One region of the Pseudomonas sp. MF08875 genome, then DNA from elsewhere that is predicted to be linked to it. Evidence: predicted binding sites of a transcription regulator. Region 1 holds the regulator's gene; the other holds the start of a gene.

Region 1 (9,143 bases):
CTTCGCCTCCATGGTTGACCCCACCAACGGCGTGTCGGTGGCGGTGATCGGGCAGTTCCTGACCATGCTGGTGACCCTGCTGTTTCTGGCCATGAACGGCCACCTGGTGGTGTTCGAGGTGCTGACCGAGAGCTTCACCACGCTGCCGGTGGGCGGTGGCATCCTCGTCAACAGTTTCTGGGAAGTGGCCGGCAAGCTCGGCTGGGTGCTGGGCGCGGCGCTGATGCTGGTACTGCCGGCCATCACCGCGTTGCTGGTGGTTAACGTCGCTTTCGGCGTGATGACCCGCGCCGCGCCGCAACTGAACATCTTCTCCATCGGTTTTCCCCTGACCATGGTGCTGGGCCTGGTGATTTTCTGGTTCGGCCTGGCGGACATTCTCAATCAGTATCAGCCGCTGGCCGTCGAGGCCTTGCAGTTTTTACGCGAACTGGCACGGGCGCGCTAAGCCATGGCAGAGAGTGAAAGCGGTCAGGACAAAACAGAAGACCCCACGGAGAAACGCAAAAAGGACTCCCGGGAAAAGGGCGAGATCGCCCGCTCCAAAGAGCTCAACACCCTGGCCATCATGCTCGCCGGCGCCAGTGCGCTGCTGATCTACGGCGCCGGTCTGGCCCAGGACCTGCTGGAGCTGATGCGCCTGAATTTCTCCCTGCCCCGGGAAGTGCTGATGGACACCGGCGCCATGGCCAGCTACCTGCTGCACTCCGGCAAAATCGCCATCCTCGCCTTGCAGCCGGTGCTGATTACCTTGTTGCTGGCCGCGATCATCGGGCCGATTGCCCTGGGCGGCTGGTTGTTCGCCGCCGGCACCCTGGCGCCGAAATTCAGCCGCATGAACCCGGGGGCGGGGATCAAGCGCATGTTCTCGGCCAAGGCCGTGATCGAGCTACTCAAGGCCCTGGCCAAGTTCTTCATCATCCTGTTCGTGGCGTTGGCGGTGTTGTCTGCCGATATCGACGACCTGGTGCGCATCGCCCACGAACCGCTGGACCAAGCGATTATCCACAGCGCCCAAGTGGTGGGCTGGAGCGCTCTGTGGATGGCTTGCGGCTTGCTGCTGATCGTTGCGGTGGACGTGCCCGTGCAGTTGTGGGAAAGCCACAAGAAGCTGTTGATGACCAAGCAGGAGATTCGCGACGAGCACAAGGACCAGGAAGGGCGCCCGGAGGTCAAGCAGCGGATTCGTCAGGTGCAGTACGAAATGTCCCAGCGCCGGATGATGGCCTCGGTGCCCGACGCCGACGTAATTATCACCAACCCGACCCACTACGCCGTGGCCCTCAAGTACGACCCGGAGAAGGGCGCTGCGCCCATGCTGCTGGCCAAGGGCAGCGACTTCACGGCGTTGAAGATCCGCGAAATAGCCGTGGCCAACGACATCCTCCTGCTGGAGTCGCCGGCCCTGGCGCGCTCGATTTTCTACTCCACCGAGCTTGAGCAGGAAATCCCCGCGGGGCTGTACCTGGCCGTGGCCCAGGTGCTGGCCTATGTCTATCAGATCCGCCAGCACCGGGCGGGCAAGGGCAAGCGCCCCGACCCCCTCAAAGACCTGCCGATACCGCCGGATTTGCGCCGCGATTCCTGATGTATTGCTAGCCAGCCTGGCCCAAGTCGGCCCCTATGGGGGTGGGCTCGGCCGCGATAACGCCCTCAAACCCACCTAAAACGCCCGCCCGTATCTCCCTGCGCAAAAGTTGGAAGGCTTCTTGCAGTAGCCGCCCTGCGCCTGCCTCTGGCGTCAAAAGATTGCTTTAAAAGGAACGGTGAATTTCCGGTGGATCGCTCTAACTTGCTCAACTCGGCGCGCAACAACCTGACTGACCTGTCGCGGGGCAATCTGGGCGTGCCGTTGTTGCTGTTGGTCATGCTGGCAATGATGATGTTGCCGATCCCGCCGTTCCTGCTGGACGTGTTCTTTACCTTCAACATCGCCCTGTCCATCGTGGTCCTGCTGGTGTGCGTGTACGCCTTGCGGCCGCTGGATTTCGCCGTGTTCCCCACCATTTTGCTGGTGGCGACGCTGCTGCGCCTGGCGCTCAACGTGGCGTCCACACGGGTGGTAATGCTCCACGGCCAGGACGGCCACGCCGCTGCGGGCAAGGTGATCCAGGCCTTCGGTGAGGTGGTGATCGGCGGTAACTACGTGGTCGGTATCGTGGTGTTCGCGATTTTGATGATTATCAACTTCGTCGTGGTGACCAAGGGTGCTGGGCGGATTTCCGAGGTCAGCGCCCGCTTCACCCTCGACGCCATGCCCGGCAAACAAATGGCCATCGACGCCGACCTCAACGCCGGCCTGATCGATCAGAACCAAGCCAAGATGCGCCGCACGGAAGTGGCCCAGGAAGCCGAGTTCTACGGCTCCATGGACGGTGCCAGCAAATTCGTGCGCGGCGATGCCATCGCCGGCCTGCTGATTCTGTTCATCAACCTGATCGGCGGCATGGCCGTGGGTATCTTCCAGCACGGCATGACCTTCGGCGATGCGGGCAAGGTGTACGCCTTGCTGACCATCGGTGACGGTTTGGTGGCGCAATTGCCATCACTGCTGTTGTCCACCGCTGCCGCGATCATGGTGACCCGGGCTTCGGGTTCCGAAGACATGGGCAAGCAGATCAACCGGCAGATGTTCGCTTCGCCCAAGGCCCTGGCGGTGTCCGCCGGGCTGATGGCGGTGATGGGCCTGGTGCCGGGCATGCCGCACTTCTCGTTCCTGAGCATGGCAGCGGTGGCCGGTGGCGCCGCGTACCTGTTCTGGAAAAAACAGAACACCGTCAAGGTCCAGGCCCTGGAAGAGGTGCAGCGCCAGCAGGAGCTGCTGCCGTCGCCGGCCCGCGCCCAGGAAACCAAGGAGTTGGGCTGGGACGACGTGACCCCCATCGACATGATCGGCCTGGAAGTGGGCTACCGCTTGATCCCGCTGGTGGATCGCAACCAGGGTGGTCAGTTGCTGGCGCGGATCAAGGGCGTGCGCAAGAAGCTGTCCCAGGACCTGGGCTTTCTCATGCCCACGGTGCATATCCGCGACAACCTCGACCTGGCGCCCAGCGCCTATCGCCTGACCCTGATGGGCGTGATCCTGGCCGAAGCGGAGATCTACCCGGACCGCGAACTGGCAATCAACCCCGGCCAAGTGTTCGGCACCCTCAACGGCATCACCGCCAAAGACCCGGCCTTCGGCCTGGACGCGGTGTGGATCGAAATCAGTCAGCGTTCCCAGGCGCAATCGCTGGGCTACACGGTGGTGGACGCCAGCACAGTGGTGGCGACCCACTTGAACCAGATTCTCTACAAGCACTCCAGCGAACTGCTGGGCCACGAAGAGGTCCAGCAACTGATGCAATTGCTGGCCAAGGGCTCGCCGAAGCTGGCTGAAGAGCTGGTGCCGGGGGTGCTGTCGCTGTCGCAGTTGCTCAAAGTGCTGCAAGCCTTGCTCGCCGAACAGGTGCCTGTACGCGACATTCGTAGCATTGCCGAAGCCATCGCCAATAATGCATCCAAGAGTCAAGATACTGCCGCTTTGGTTGCCGCGGTGCGCGTCGGATTGTCCCGCGCTATCGTGCAAAGCATTGTAGGCACTGAGTCTGAGCTGCCTGTCATCACCTTGGAACCAAGGTTGGAACAAATATTGCTCAATAGTCTGCAGAAGGCAGGGCAAGGCGCCGATGAAGGCGTTCTGCTGGAGCCAAGCATGGCCGAGAAGCTGCAGCGTTCGTTGATCGACGCCGCTCAGCGCCAGGAAATGCAAGGTCAACCGGTGATTCTGCTGGTAGCCGGCCCCGTTCGCGCGATGCTCTCGCGGTTCGGACGCCTGGCGGTCCCGGGTTTGCACGTGTTGGCGTATCAGGAAATTCCTGACAACAAGCAAGTGACCATCGTTGCGACAGTAGGGCCCAACGGCTGAGGTAGTGGGTTATGCAAGTGAAGCGTTTTTTCGCCGCCGATATGCGTCAGGCCATGAAACTGGTGCGTGATGAGCTGGGCGCGGATGCGGCCATCATCGGCAACCGGCGGATCGCTGGCGGTGTCGAGCTGACGGCTGCCCTGGATTACAAACTGTCGGCCCTGGCCCCGCGCGTGCCGAACATCGAGCTCGAAGACGAACTGCGCAAGACCCAGTCGCGCATCGTGACCGCCCAGGCCGAATTGAGCCTGCGTGGCGACGGCGACCCGAGCACCAATCGCCAGTTGTTCGCCGGCCTGCCGCTGACTGCCGCCGAACCGCTGATCGAACCGACCTTCGTCGAGCCGCCACGCCCGGCGCCGGTGGCCCCGGCCTCGCAGTCGGTGGACCAGCGCGCGTTCGACTCCATGCGCTTTGAACTCAATGGCCTGCGCGAACTGCTGGAAGTGCAGCTCGGCTCCCTGGCCTGGAACCAGTTGCAAGGCAGCCGCCCGCAGCAGGCCAACCTGTGGCGGCGCCTGCAGCGCATCGGCTTGTCCGGGCCGCTGTCGCGTGACTTGCTGGCCCTGATTACCGAATTCGACGAACCTCGCCAGGCCTGGCGCATGCTGTTGGCGCACCTGGCGCGCATGATCGCCACGCCGGAAATCGAACCCCTGGAAGAGGGGGGTGTGATTGCCATGGTCGGCCCCGCCGGCATGGGCAAGACCACCACCCTGGCCAAATTGGCGGCCCGTTACGTGCTCAAGTACGGCGCGCAGAACATCGCCCTGGTGAGCATGGACAGCTACCGCATCGGCGCCCAGGAGCAGCTCAAGACCTTGGGCCGCATCCTCAACGTCTCGGTGACCCATGTCGATCCGGGCCAGTCCCTGGCGCAAGCCCTCGACCCGCTGCTGCGCAAGCGCGTGGTGCTGATCGACACCGCCGGCCTGCAGGCCAGCGACCCGGCCCTGCGCATGCAGTTGGAAAGCCTGGCCGGGCGCGGCATCCGCTCCAAGAACTACCTGGTGCTGGCCACCACCAGCCAGAAGCAAGTGCTGACCGCCGCGTACCACAGTTACAAGCGTTGCGGGCTGGCTGGCTGCATTCTGACTAAGCTGGACGAGACGGCGAGCCTGGGCGAGGTGTTGAGCCTGGCTATCAGCCATGAATTACCGGTGGCCTATCTGACCGATGGGCCGCGTATTCCCGATGACTTGCACTTGCCGCGCCGCCACCAATTGGTCAGCCGTGCCGTAAGTGTGCAAATGCAGGAAGAACCCAGCGAAGAAGCCATGGCTGACATGTTCGCTGACCTTTACCACAGCCCGGCCAAGCAGGTCGGCTGAGGTTTAATGAATAGATTGCAGTGAACCTACATCGATGGCCTGCCACGCATTGTTCCAACGGTGAACGCGCAGCCAGTTATGTGGCCTCCGTCTAAGTAAGACAAGGTATAGAAAGAACATGGGCAGCATGCATCCCGTACAGGTGATCGCGGTGACCGGCGGCAAAGGTGGCGTCGGGAAGACTAACGTGTCAGTGAACTTGTCCCTGGCTCTGGCGGAGCTTGGCCGACGCGTCATGCTGCTGGACGCCGACCTGGGTCTGGCGAACGTCGACGTGTTACTGGGGCTGACCCCCAAACACACCCTGGCCGATGTGATCGAGGGGCGCTGTGAGCTGCGCGACGTGCTGCTCCAGGGCCCCGGCGGGATCCGCATCGTGCCGGCAGCCTCGGGCACCCAGAGCATGGTGCACCTGAGCCCGGCCCAGCATGCCGGCCTGATCCAGGCGTTCAGCGACATCGGCGACAACCTCGACGTGCTGGTGATCGACACGGCCGCCGGGATCGGCGAGTCGGTGGTCAGTTTCGTGCGCGCGGCCCAGGAAGTGCTGCTGGTGGTGTGCGACGAACCCACCTCCATCACCGACGCCTACGCCCTTATCAAACTGCTCAACCGCGACTACGGCATGAACCGCTTCCGCGTACTGGCCAACATGGCCCAGAGCCCGCAGGAAGGGCGCAACCTGTTCGCTAAGTTGACCAAGGTCACTGATCGCTTCCTGGACGTCGCCTTACAATACGTCGGTGCGGTTCCCTACGACGAGTGCGTACGCAAGGCTGTGCAAAAGCAGCGTGCAGTCTACGAAGCGTTCCCTCGTTCCAAGTGCGCACTGGCGTTCAAAGCCATCGCCCAGAAGGTCGATACCTGGCCACTGCCCGCTAACCCGCGCGGGCATCTGGAGTTTTTTGTCGAGCGGCTTGTGCATCAAACGGCGGGACCTGTGCTATGACAGCCAGCGGCTACAACCTTTACAAGAAGTCGGCGCGTGACAGCCAATACGAATTGATCGAGCGCTATGCGCCCCTGGTCAAGCGCATTGCCTACCACCTGCTGGCACGCCTACCCGCCAGCGTCCAGGTCGAAGACCTGATCCAGGCTGGGATGATCGGTTTGCTTGAAGTCTCGACCAAGTACGACGCCAGCAAGGGCGCCAGCTTCGAGACCTACGCGGGGATTCGTATCCGCGGCGCGATGCTCGATGAGGTGCGTAAAGGCGACTGGGCCCCCCGTTCGGTACACCGCAACACCCGGATGGTCAGTGATGCCATTCGCTCAATTGAAGCTAAAACCGGTCGTGACGCTAAAGATCACGAGGTTGCGGCCGAACTCCAATTGAGCCTCGATGATTATTACGGGATTTTGAACGACACCTTGGGCAGTCGCCTGTTCAGCTTCGACGACCTCTTGCAGGACGGCGAGCATGAAGGGCTGCACGAGGATGGCGCGAGTGCTCATCTGGAGCCGTCGCGCGACCTGGAAGACGAGCGCTTCCAGGCTGCGCTGGCGGACGCGATTGCCAATTTGCCGGAGCGTGAGCGACTGGTCTTGGCGCTGTACTACGACGAAGAGCTGAACCTCAAGGAAATCGGTGAGGTCCTGGGGGTCAGCGAATCGCGGGTCAGCCAGTTACACAGCCAGTGCGCGGCCCGCTTGCGGGGGCGTTTGGGGGAGTGGCGAGCGCGCTGACAGGCAGTGTGGGGGCTCTGCGAACGGGGCCGGTACGGCGTAGCGCCGTACCGGTCTCGGCACGTTTTGCTCCATGTCGCCGGTGAGTGCCCAGCCTGATTGATGAAATGGCGTGTCCAGGTGCTGGATGCGTTTAAGACTGCTTGGAGGTCGAATTGGACAAGAACATGAAAATCCTCATCGTTGATGACTTCTCAACGATGCGGCGGATCATAAAAAACCTGTTGCGTGACCTTGGGTTCACCAACACGGTCGAGGCAGACGACGGCACTACCGCCATCCCTGTGCTCAACAGCGGCAGCATCGACTTTCTGGTGACGGACTGGAACATGCCTGGCATGACCGGTATCGACTTGCTGCGCCATGTGCGCGCCGACGAAAAACTCAAGCACCTGCCGGTGTTGATGGTCACCGCTGAAGCCAAGCGCGAACAGATCATCGAAGCAGCCCAGGCCGGGGTGAACGGCTATGTAGTCAAACCCTTCACGGCCCAGGCGTTGAAAGAAAAGATTGAAAAAATCTTCGAACGCATCGGTTGATGCGCGAAGCCAGTCCGCCACGGGGGCGCTATGGAGCATAACGAATCATCGCAGGGCGATTTTGAATCGACTCTGAAAAAACATGCCCACGAATTGGTCGAAAGCCTTGAAAAAGGCAAGTTCGGCGACGCGGTGCAACTGATCCATGAGCTCAACCAGACCCGTGACCGCGGCCTGTACCAGGAAGTCGGCAAGCTGACGCGCGAATTGCACAGCGCCATCGTCAACTTCCAGATCGACCCGCACATGCCGCAAGCCGAAGAAGTGTCCCAGATCACGGATGCCACTGAACGCCTGGGTTATGTTGTCAGGCTGACCGAGGCTGCGGCCAATCGCACCATGGACCTGGTGGAAAACAGCACGCCGCTGGTCAACGGCTTGGGCCACGACGCCCAGGCCCTGAGCGCGGACTGGGCACGTTTCATGCGCCGCGAAGTGGGTGCCGAAGAGTTTCGCGATCTGGCGCGCCGGGTCGAGGTTTTTTTGGCCCGCAGCGAGAAAGAAACACGCGTGGTGTCGGGCAACCTCAACGACATTCTGCTGGCCCAGGATTACCAGGACCTCACCGGCCAGGTCATCAAACGGGTGACACAACTGGTCACGGAAGTCGAAAGCAACTTGCTCAAGCTGGTGCTGATGGCCAGCCAGGTCGACCGGTTTGCGGGCATCGAGCATGACCGCGACGAGATCCTGGCGCAAAAAGATCCACAAAAACACCTGGCGCAGGGTGAAGGTCCGCAGATTCATGCCGATAAACGTGAAGACGTTATGTCCGGTCAGGACGATGTAGACGATTTGCTTTCCAGTCTTGGATTCTAGGAGCACCCACAAAAATGAGCTTCGGCGCCGATGAAGAGATCCTTCAGGATTTCCTGGTTGAGGCCGGCGAGATTCTTGAGTTGCTGTCCGAACAACTGGTCGAGCTGGAAAGCCGACCGGATGATGCGGACTTGCTCAATGCAATTTTTCGCGGTTTTCACACTGTAAAAGGGGGCGCCGGCTTCCTCCAGCTCAATGAGCTGGTGGAGTGCTGTCACATCGCCGAGAACGTGTTCGACATCCTGCGCAAGGGTGAACGGCGCGTCGACTCGGAACTGATGGACGTGGTTCTCGAAGCCCTGGACGCGGTCAACGGCATGTTCAGCCAAGTGCGTGAGCGCTCTGCGATCACCGCTGCTACGCCGGAACTGCTGGCAGCCCTGGCACGCCTGGCGCTGCCAGCCACCGACCAGCCTGCGCCTGCGGCTGAACCGGCCCCGGCTGCGGTCGAGCCCGAGCCTGAAAGCGCCGGCGGCGACATTACCGACAACGAATTCGAGCAACTGCTGGACTCGCTCAATGCGGTCAAGGCCCAGGCCGAAGCGCCGGCGCCCGCCGCCGTGGCGGCGGGTGGCAGCGATGACATTACCGATGCCGAGTTCGAGTCCCTGCTTGACCAACTGCATGGCAAGGGCCAGTTCGCCGTGGACGCCGTGGCGCCCGCCGCCGAACCTGCCGCCGCTGCACCGGCGGCGGCCAGCACCGACATCACCGACGACGAGTTCGAAGCACTGCTCGACCAGTTGCATGGCAAGGGCAACTTTGCCGTCGATGCCCTGGAAAGTGCTATCGCCGACGCCAAACCTGCGCCTGCGGCGACGGCCGCTGCGGTGGGCGGCGATCTGATTTCCGATCACGAAT
Region 2 (9,143 bases), on a different contig from region 1:
CGTTGTTGTAGCCCACGTTGCCGGAGTTGCTGTTCACCGAACCGGTGGTGGTAGCGTTGTTGACTACAGGGTTTTTCCAGCCGTCTTTGACCAGCACTTGTTGGGTCCATACCGCGCCCAGCAAGAAGTTGCCTTGTTCTACGAGGTCAACTTTCTGGCCTTTGTTGCCACCGCTGCCGCTACCACCTTTGTCGTCGTAGTAGCCACCTTTGTCGTCTTTGATGGTGCCTTTGATGGTGCCTTTGTAGGAACCACCGGCGATGGCACCGCCACTGAGGTTGACCACTTTGTTTTCACGATCGGCTTTGTTGTTGACACCCAGGTCGGTGCTGTTTTGCGATGCGCCTGAAACCGCGTTGGCCACGCGGCCGCCGGACACAGCGATCGCCAGGTCGTTTTTCTGTTGGTTGAAGTTGCCGGCCGCATTGTTGAAGCCGATGTTGCCGGAGTTGCTGTTAACGCTGTTGTCAACTTGCGCACGGTTTTGGGTCGAGGCGTTTTTCACGTAGTTGTTGACGTTGTTCTGGCTCGCCAATGCCAGGGCGTTGGCGCTACCGAACACAAAGGCTTCGTCAGCGGTGGCGATGGCTGCGTTGTTGGCTTGTTGGTTGCCGTCGCCGGCTGCGTTGTTGCCGCCTACGTTGCCGCTGTTGCTGTTGAATGAGTTGTCAGACTTGGCATTGTTTTTGGTGGCCTGATTGTTCACATAGTTGTCTTCACTGTTCTGCGTGTCGGCGGAAATGGCGGTAGCGCCGGCGCCGATTTGCAGTTGGTCCTGCCAGGTTGGCCCTTGTGGTTTGTGCGGGTGTTTTTTGTCGCTGTCAGCCTGAGCAGCCATAGCCATCACTGCAGCCAAGGCGAAAACCAGTGGTTTCAGAGCGGTTGTAGGTTTCATGGTGTTTCTCCGTGCCTATTGAATTGGTTAAGTGTTGCGACTTGCCAAGTGCACTGCGGTTGGGTCAATCAGCGACCCGGATGCTCAGGGTGTTGGCCATGCGGTTCCCCACACCCGCGCTCTGGTTCACCTGAATCACGCCACGGCTGCCGGTGAAGGCCTGGTCACTGGTGGTGACCTGGCGGCTGCCGGTGGGTGTGCCAGTTGCTCCCGAGACTGGTAGCAGCGCCACGTTCTGTTGCGACAGGGCGCTGTCATCGACGCTTTGCGGTTGGGCACTGATGCTGACCCGCAAGGCGTTAATCATTTGGTTATTGGCCCCGGCGGACTGGTTGACGCCCAGTGCACCGTTGCCGTTGATGAACGAGTTGCCGCTGATGTCGCTGCTGGCGTTCATCGAACGGTTGGCGGCGGTATTGATGCTCTGCTGCAGGCTGTTGACGGCTTTGGCGTCTTTGCCTATGGCAATGGCCCGGCTGTTGACTTGCTGCTGTTGATCGCCGGCGGCCTGGTTGACCATCAGGTTGCCGCGATAGGCCGCGCCGGAATTATCGATCCGGGCCTGGTTGACCACCGCTACGGCGGAGTCGGCCAGGGCGCTGGTGCTGGCGAGCAGGGCGATTGCCATTACAGTGAGTTTCATCATCAGTTCCCCTTGCCGCCTAGGTTCATCAGGGGGCGCATGCCGGTTTCCATGGCCCGGTTGATGGTGCCGGAGATCCGCGCACCGGCACCGCTGCCAGCGCTGGCGCCCATGCCGGGCAGGCCATTGGGGTTGGTCACCACGTTGAGGCCGGGCATGTGGGTGGGGGCGGTGTTGTTAACGGTCTGCTGGATGCGCTGGCCGCTGCTGACCCCGGCGAAATCGCCATCGCTCAGCTCCCCCGTAGCCCTCAAGACCTGTTGCGAGGGGTTGGCGTTGACGGTGGTGGGGTTGGGGTTGGGCGCCAGCGGCTTGCGGCCGGCAGCAATGGGGTCAACAGGGCGCGTGAGCACAATAGTGCCGTCACCGGCCGCCACCACGGGCAGGCAATACATCGCGCTGAGGACACAGCCTGTCAGCAGGAGGCGGTTCAAGCGCTTATTGTTGTTGCCCATGTCGGCATTCCTTCTTTCAATGCGCTGGCCTTGTCAGCGTTGCGAAGGTGTAGAGCAGAAGCCGTGCCGCTTTTTGTTTGTGTCTTTAAATCAAAGGGTTAGCTCGGCGCCGGAGAACAGCGCGAGCGAGCCTGTATCAACGCTGAGACAGGCGTGAGGGCCGAGAACCGCTGGATGTGGTGAAAACGCTCTAGACCGGGCCTTTGGGCAGGGCTGTATCAGCCGCGTGACAGTTGCCCCATTAAAGGCGCGTGCCGCTGGCGGGGGTGGGGGTTCGGCGCACAAGGGTGTATCAGGAATGGACAGTTTCGGGGATTTTGCAGGCTTTTCAGCCCTGGTTCGGGGTGGCGAGCAGGCGCTCCACGGCGGCGAAGGCTTGCTCACGTCGCGCCGTCCAATCGCCAGTGACGACTTCGAATCGCCGCTGGTGCTGTTGCAGCCAGGCGTGGCTGGCATCGAAAAAGGCCTGGCGTTGCGCCAGGTCGGGCTGGCAGCGCAGGCCATCGCCCGTCCAAGCCACGCCTTCGGGAGAGAGCAGCAGGTGCAGGTCGTAATGGCGTGCCAGTAGTGCTTCCTCGATCCACCCCGGGCAGTCGCCGAACAGGGCCAGGCTCCAGAGCTGGTTGCTCAGCAGGTGGGTGTCGAGAATCAACAATTGCGGGGCCTGGGCGCGGGCCTGGTCTTCCCAGGCCAACTGCCCGCGGGCGATGGCCGGGATGTCGGCCAGGCAGGTGTCGCGCTGGGTTTGCTCCATGAAGTGGCGCACATACTCGCCCACCAGCACACCGCCAAAACGCTGCTGGATGCCTTCGGCCAACCAGCTCTTGCCGCTGGATTCCGGGCCGCTCAACACCAGCACTTTCATGGCTGCAACGCCGGGTCGGCGCGCCATTGGCGCCAGCCCTGCACGGCAATCAGGGTGAACAGGGCATAGAGGGCGGCGGTGAGGTACAGGCCCTTATAGACGAACAGCGCGACGAAGATCACGTCCACCACAATCCACAAGGCCCAGCATTGCAGGCGTTTCTGCGCCATCCACATCTGTGCCACCAGGCTGAGCCCGGTGAGGGCCGCGTCCAACCAGGGTTGCGCGGCGTCGGTCCAATGGGCCATGGCGCCGCCCAGCGCGAGGCTGCCGACTGCGCCGATGGCCAGGCCCTGCGCCACGGCCTGGGTGTTGAGCCGGGTGACCTGGCGGCCGCTGTGGCGCTCGCCGGCACGGGTCCACTGCCACCAGCCGTAGAGCTGCAACGCGGCGTAGATCACCTGCAAGAGCATGTCGGAATAGAGTTTGACCTCGAAGAAAATCCAGCTGTAAAGCAGCACCATCACCAGGCCGATGGGCCAGCACCAGGGGTTTTGCTTGACTGTCAGCCACACGGCTATCACGCCGAGCGTTGCGGCAAACAGTTCTAACCCGGACATGGCATTTCCTTGCAGAGCACGAAGAGGGCCGGGATTGTACCCCGTAGCAAGCGGGCGTGCCCGCGCTGGGGTGCGCAGTGCGCCCCGACGGTGGTGTGCCCGGAAGATTTTTACGGCCGCTACGCGCCCTTGCGCGGGCAAGCCCGCTTGCTACAACAGCAGCAGCGGGCCGGGAGGGAAGGTCAGACTTTGAACTGGCGCAGCAGGGCGTTGAGCTGTTCGCTCAATTCCTTGAGGTGAACGCTGGCTAGGCTCGATTGTTCGGCAGCCAGGGCGGTGCTTTGGGACAGCCCGGCGGCCTGGGTGACGTTCTGGTTGATGTCTTCGACCACATGGGCTTGTTGCAGGGTGGCGCTGGCGATGGAGGCGTTGAGGCCGTTGAGGTTTTGCAGGGCCTGGCCGATGGCGCTCAGGCTGGCGCCGGCCAGGCCGGCTTGCTCGATAGTCAACTGCGAGGCACGGCTGCTGTCACCGATCACCCGCACGGCGGCTTCGGAATGGTTTTGCAGGCGTTCGATCATTGCCTGGATTTCCGCCGTGGACTTCTGCGTGCGCTGGGCCAGCAGCCGCACCTCGTCTGCCACCACGGCAAAGCCGCGGCCTTGCTCGCCGGCGCGGGCGGCCTCGATGGCAGCGTTCAGCGCCAGCAGGTTGGTCTGCTCGGCGATCGAGCGGATCACCTCCAGCACGCTGCCGATCTGGGTGCTTTCGGCCGACAGGGTGCGGATCACCTCCACGGCTTGGTCGATGGTGCTGGACAACTGGTCGATCTGTTGCAGGCTGCTGTCGATATTGACCTGGCCCTGCTGGGCCTGGACCTGTGCATCGCGCATTTCGCTGGCGGCGTGCTCGGCGTTTTTCGCCACGTCCTGCACGCCGTAGGTGACTTCATTGATGGCGGTGGCCACCAGTTCCATTTGCTGGGACTGCTGCTGGCTACGTTCCTGGGCCTGGCTGGCGTTGTTGCCCAGATCCGTAGACGACTGGCCCAGGGCGCTGGCCGAGAGCTGCAGCTGGCCCACCACTTGGCGCAGCTTGGCGGTGAAGGTGTTGAAGTGACGGGCCAGTTGGGTGACTTCGTCCTGGCCGTGGGTGTCGAGGCTGCGGGTCAGGTCGCTTTCGCCGCTGGCGATGTTGGCCATGGCGTGCACAGCTTCCTGCAACGGCTGCACGATGCTGCGGGCAATCAGGATCACCAGCAGCGCCATCACCAGCGCGATCACGATGCCAATCAGCGAGGCTTTCCAGACCTGCTCATAGAACTGGGCCTGAATATCGTCGATATATACCCCCGAGCCGATGATCCAGCCCCAGGGCTGGAACAGTTGCACGTAGGAGGTTTTTTGCACCGGTGCCTCGGCCCCCGGTTTCGGCCAGCGGTAGTCCACGCTGCCGGCGCCTTTTTCCTGGGCGATGGCGACCATGGCGTTGAACAGCGCAAAGCCGTCCGGGTCTTTGATGCCGGACAGTTCCTTGCCTTCGAGCTTGGGGTTGGCCGGGTGCATGACCATGACGGGCTTGAGGTCGTTGATCCAGAAGTAATCGTCCTGGTTGTAGCGCAGCCCGCGCACGGCGTTCAGGGCTTGTTGCTGGGCGGCTTCGCGGCTCAGGGTGCCGGCGGTTTCCAGGCCGTGGTAGTAGGTGAGCACGCCATTGGCGGTCTCCACCACATGGCGGGTTTTCTCGGCCTTGGCCTGGTACAGGTCGCTGTGGATCTGATTGAGCATCAACATGCCCAAGGTCAATAGCATCAACACAGACACCACCAGGATCAGCCACAAGCGGCGGCTGATCGACACACTGCGTAAGCTATTCATTACCGGTCACTCCAGATTCTTGTTCTTGTCATTAAGGCCAAGCCATCCAAGCATGCTTTGGCCAATGGCACCAACCCTACCCAAGTCTACTAACGCGACAGCGCCAAACCGGTATGTCTGCTAGGATTTCGGCCGCGTTGGGCAAACCTGAACAGCGCTCAGGGAATTTTTCCCGATTCTACGGATCTCAGGCGCGCGCCAGTACGCGCTATGTTGTCGCAGTGAACGCATAAAAATTATTGACGGGGCATGCCAGGGGCATTGCTTCACGGGGGCTTGATGGATTTTTGGACCGCCGCATCGGCATTGATTCTTGGAGTTGTAGAAGGGCTGACGGAGTTTTTGCCCATTTCCAGTACGGGACACCAGATCATTGTTGCCGACCTCCTCGATTTCGGCGGTGAGCGGGCCATGGCCTTCAACATCATCATCCAGCTAGGGGCGATCCTGGCGGTGGTCTGGGAGTTTCGGCGCAAGATCCTCGACGTGGTCGTGGGCCTGCCCACCCAGCCGAACGCACGGCGCTTTACCGCCAACCTGCTGATCGCCTTTCTACCGGCGGTGGTGCTGGGGGTGGTCTTTGCCGACCTGATCCATGAATACCTGTTCAACCCCGTGACCGTGGCTGCCGCCCTGGTGGTGGGCGGTGTGGTGATGCTCTGGGCCGAGCGCCGCGAGCACGAGGTGCACGCCCACAGCGTCGACGACATCACTTGGAAGGATGCCCTCAAGGTCGGTTTCGCCCAGTGCCTGGCGATGATTCCCGGCACCTCGCGCTCGGGCTCGACCATCATCGGTGGCTTGCTGTTTGGCCTGTCGCGCAAAACCGCCACCGAGTTCTCGTTTTTTCTCGCCATGCCGACCATGGTCGGGGCAGCGGTGTATTCGGGCTACAAGTACCGCGACCTGTTCCAACCCGCCGACCTGCCGGTGTTCGCCATTGGCTTCGTCACCGCTTTCATCTTCGCCATGATTGCGGTCAAGGGCCTGCTGCGCTTTATCGCCAACCACAGCTACGCGGCGTTTGCCTGGTATCGCATCGTGTTCGGCTTGCTGATCCTGGCCACCTGGCAGTTCGCCTGGGTGGACTGGACGGCGGCCCAGCCATGAAGGCGCCGAACGGCGCACTGCAATACCCGCGCCTCAAGGTTCTGGTGTTTGCGCTGCTGGTTGCGTTGCCATTGGGTGGCTCGCTGGCCTTGTGGTTGCGCGGGGTGTCACCGATCCCATTGGTGGCCTACGGGGCGGTCAGCCTGTTGGCGTTCTTGCTCTATTGGCGCGATAAACGTATGGCCCGCGCCGGGCAGTGGCGCGTGCCGGAAAACGTCCTGCACGCGGTGGAACTGGCGGGCGGCTGGCCCGGCGCCTTGCTGGCCCAGCAGTTACTGCGCCACAAAACCCGCAAAGTCGCCTACCAACTGGTGTTCTGGCTGATCGTGCTGGCGCACCAGGTGTTTTGGATCGATCGCCTGTTCCTCGGCGCCACCCTGTTTTCGATTTTCTAGAGCAACAGGCCGACCTGGGTGCGCTTGGGCAGTTTGCTCACCACCAACTGGTGGGAGCGTCGCAGCAAGCCTTGCAGTTCTTCGGCGCCCAGCGGGTAGGGGGTTTGCATGATGATCCACTGCGCCCGCGCCAGATACGGCGCGGGGCCGATGCCAGGGCGGTCGATGTGGCCGAGGAACAGCGCCTTGTCCACCTTGAATGCCAGGGAATCGCCGCGTAGGTTCTGCAGGGCAAACATCTTGCTGCCCGCCACCGAAAACACCCGCACACCGCCCCATTTGTAGTCTTCCCGGGCGCCGGGCAAGGCCAGGCAGAAGGCTGCGACATCGGCTTCGTTCATCTTCATAACAGGCGATCCCCACAGACATTGAATGAATGGGCCAGATGATTGATCCATGCGCGCACGGCTGGCAACAACCCGCGGCGGTGAGGGTACACCGCCAGCAACCAGCCGCCGGGCAGTGACCAATCGGGCAGCAGTTGCACCAGTTGGCCACTTTGCAGCTCCTGCTCGCAGTACATCATCGGTAGCAGGGTGAACCCCAGGCCCGCCAGGGTGCAGGCCTTGCGCACCACAAAGTCATCGATGCCCAGGCGGGCTTCCAGGCTCAGCTCGGTGGCGTGGCCTTGCTGGTCGAGCATGCGCAGGTGCACCAGGCGATCGCTTTCCAGGGCGCCGAGCACCGGGACGCTTTTCAGGTCGTCGGGGCGTTCGATTTGGCGCTCTTGCAAAAACGCCGGGCTGGCCACCATCACCATTTGCGCCTGGCGCAGGCGACGGGTTACCAGCAGCGGGTCTTCGTCGCCCAACTCGCGCACCCGCAAGGCTACGTCTATGCCTTCGCTGACCAGGTCCACGCGGCGGTTGACCAGCATCACGTCCAGTTGCACCTGGGGGTAGCGTTCAAGAAAGCTGCCGATCACCCCCGGCAGGAACTCATGGGCCAGGCCCACCGGGCACGACATGCGCAACCGCCCACGGGGCTCGCTGGACATGCTCGCCACCGCCTCGTCGGCCATCTCCGCCTCCAGCAGCATCGCCTGGCAATGGCGCAGGTAGCGTTCGCCCACGGCCGTCAGCTTGAGGCTGCGAGTGGTGCGTTGCAGCAGGCGTGCGCCCAAGCGCTCTTCCAACTCGGCGATACGCCGCGACAGGCGCGACTTGGGAATGCCCAGCAAACGCCCGGCGGCAGCGAAGCCACCGGCCTCCACCACCTTGGCGAAATAGTACAGATCATTAAGGTCTTGCATGGGGTGGGCTCATTGTCCTGTCAGTGGGACGAATAATCGCATTATTACCGCCTAATAGGTGATTGGATTCACCTGTAGGATTGTCCCAACTTGATCGCCCTGTCGCGGTCCTCACTTGGAGATCCCACATGAAACTTCTGCATATCGATTCGAGCATCCTGGGCGACAACTCGGCCTCCCGTCAGTTGAGCCGCAGCGTGGTACACGCCTGGCAAGCCGCCGAGCCTGGCCTGGCCGTCACCTACCGCGACCTGGCGAGCGACGCCATCAGCCACTTCAGTGCTGCCACCCTGGTCGCCGCCGGCACCAGCGCCGAACTGCGTGACGCCGCCCAGCAGCACGAAGCCCAGCTCAGCGCCTCGACCCTGGCCGAGTTCCTCGCCGCCGACGCCGTGGTGATCGCCGCACCGATGTACAACTTCACCATTCCCACCCAACTCAAGGCCTGGATCGACCGCATCGCCGTCGCCGGCCAGACTTTTCGCTACACTGAAGCCGGCCCCGAAGGCCTATGCGGCAACAAGAAGGTGATCGTGGTGTCCACCTCCGGTGGCCTGCACGTGGGCCAGGCCACGGGTGTCGGCCATGAGGATTACCTCAAAGTCATGCTCGGCTTCATGGGCATCACCGACGTCGAGTTCGTTCGCGCCCATGGCCTGGGCTACGGTGAGGACGTGCGCGGCAAAGCCATGGGCGATGCCCAGGCGCACATCGATGAACAATTGTTCGCCGCCGCCTGATCGCCACGGCCAACAGCCACTAGACTCCGTAAGCGGCGCCGCTTGCGGAGTTTTTTTATGCTTGCGCTAAAGGCTTGGCGCGGGTTGTGCTTAAACCCGGCGGCGATGCCTTCAACCAAATCGACAGGGCTTTGCATGGCACGTTTGGGTGCGTTGTGGCTGATTTTTCTCTGGGCTGGCCTGGCGCCGGTGCACGCGGTGGCGGGCGGGCAGCCGCGCTGGAGTGTGGGTTATCACTGGATGAGTTTTCTCGACCCGCTGGACCAGCAACCGATGCGTGCGATTGCCTTCTACCCCTCCACGGCGTTGCAGCAAATCAGTGACGTGGAGGGCTACCCATTGCTGGCCAGCCAGGACGTGCGCCTCGCCCCGGGGCGTTTCCCGCTGCTCATGCTGTCCCACGGCAACACG

What was found. Region 1 encodes FliA, which starts transcription of late flagellar genes. Its sites were predicted from a motif close to CTAAAGTTTNNNNNNNNNNNGCCGNTAA; they were not measured.
Region 2: a site for FliA is predicted at 5,361-5,388, ahead of AC19YT_RS06905 (methyl-accepting chemotaxis protein). Genes of this name have one in related genera too.

What each region holds. Positions count from the first base shown of each region.
Region 1 covers NZ_JCBCUW010000025.1:51,838-60,980, reverse strand. The annotation lists gene fliR (flagellar biosynthetic protein FliR) at 1-448, shown strand, start outside; gene flhB (flagellar biosynthesis protein FlhB) at 452-1,588, shown strand; gene flhA (flagellar biosynthesis protein FlhA) at 1,778-3,907, shown strand; gene flhF (flagellar biosynthesis GTPase FlhF) at 3,919-5,238, shown strand; gene fleN (flagellar synthesis regulator FleN) at 5,357-6,187, shown strand; gene fliA (RNA polymerase sigma factor FliA) at 6,184-6,924, shown strand; gene AC19YT_RS16125 (chemotaxis response regulator CheY) at 7,092-7,463, shown strand; gene AC19YT_RS16120 (protein phosphatase CheZ) at 7,494-8,282, shown strand; gene AC19YT_RS16115 (chemotaxis protein CheA) at 8,297-9,143, shown strand, end outside.
Region 2 covers NZ_JCBCUW010000008.1:134,541-143,683, reverse strand. The annotation lists gene fapC (amyloid-like fimbrin subunit FapC) at 1-895, opposite strand, end outside; gene fapB (fibril amyloid subunit FapB) at 960-1,538, opposite strand; gene fapA (functional amyloid chaperone FapA) at 1,541-1,993, opposite strand; gene AC19YT_RS06915 (AAA family ATPase) at 2,322-2,858, opposite strand; gene pnuC (nicotinamide riboside transporter PnuC) at 2,855-3,418, opposite strand; gene AC19YT_RS06905 (methyl-accepting chemotaxis protein) at 3,601-5,235, opposite strand; gene AC19YT_RS06900 (undecaprenyl-diphosphate phosphatase) at 5,515-6,345, shown strand; gene AC19YT_RS06895 (DUF1294 domain-containing protein) at 6,342-6,740, shown strand; gene AC19YT_RS06890 (MmcQ/YjbR family DNA-binding protein) at 6,737-7,087, opposite strand; gene AC19YT_RS06885 (LysR substrate-binding domain-containing protein) at 7,084-7,992, opposite strand; gene AC19YT_RS06880 (FMN-dependent NADH-azoreductase) at 8,121-8,732, shown strand; gene AC19YT_RS06875 (alpha/beta hydrolase family protein) at 8,868-9,143, shown strand, end outside.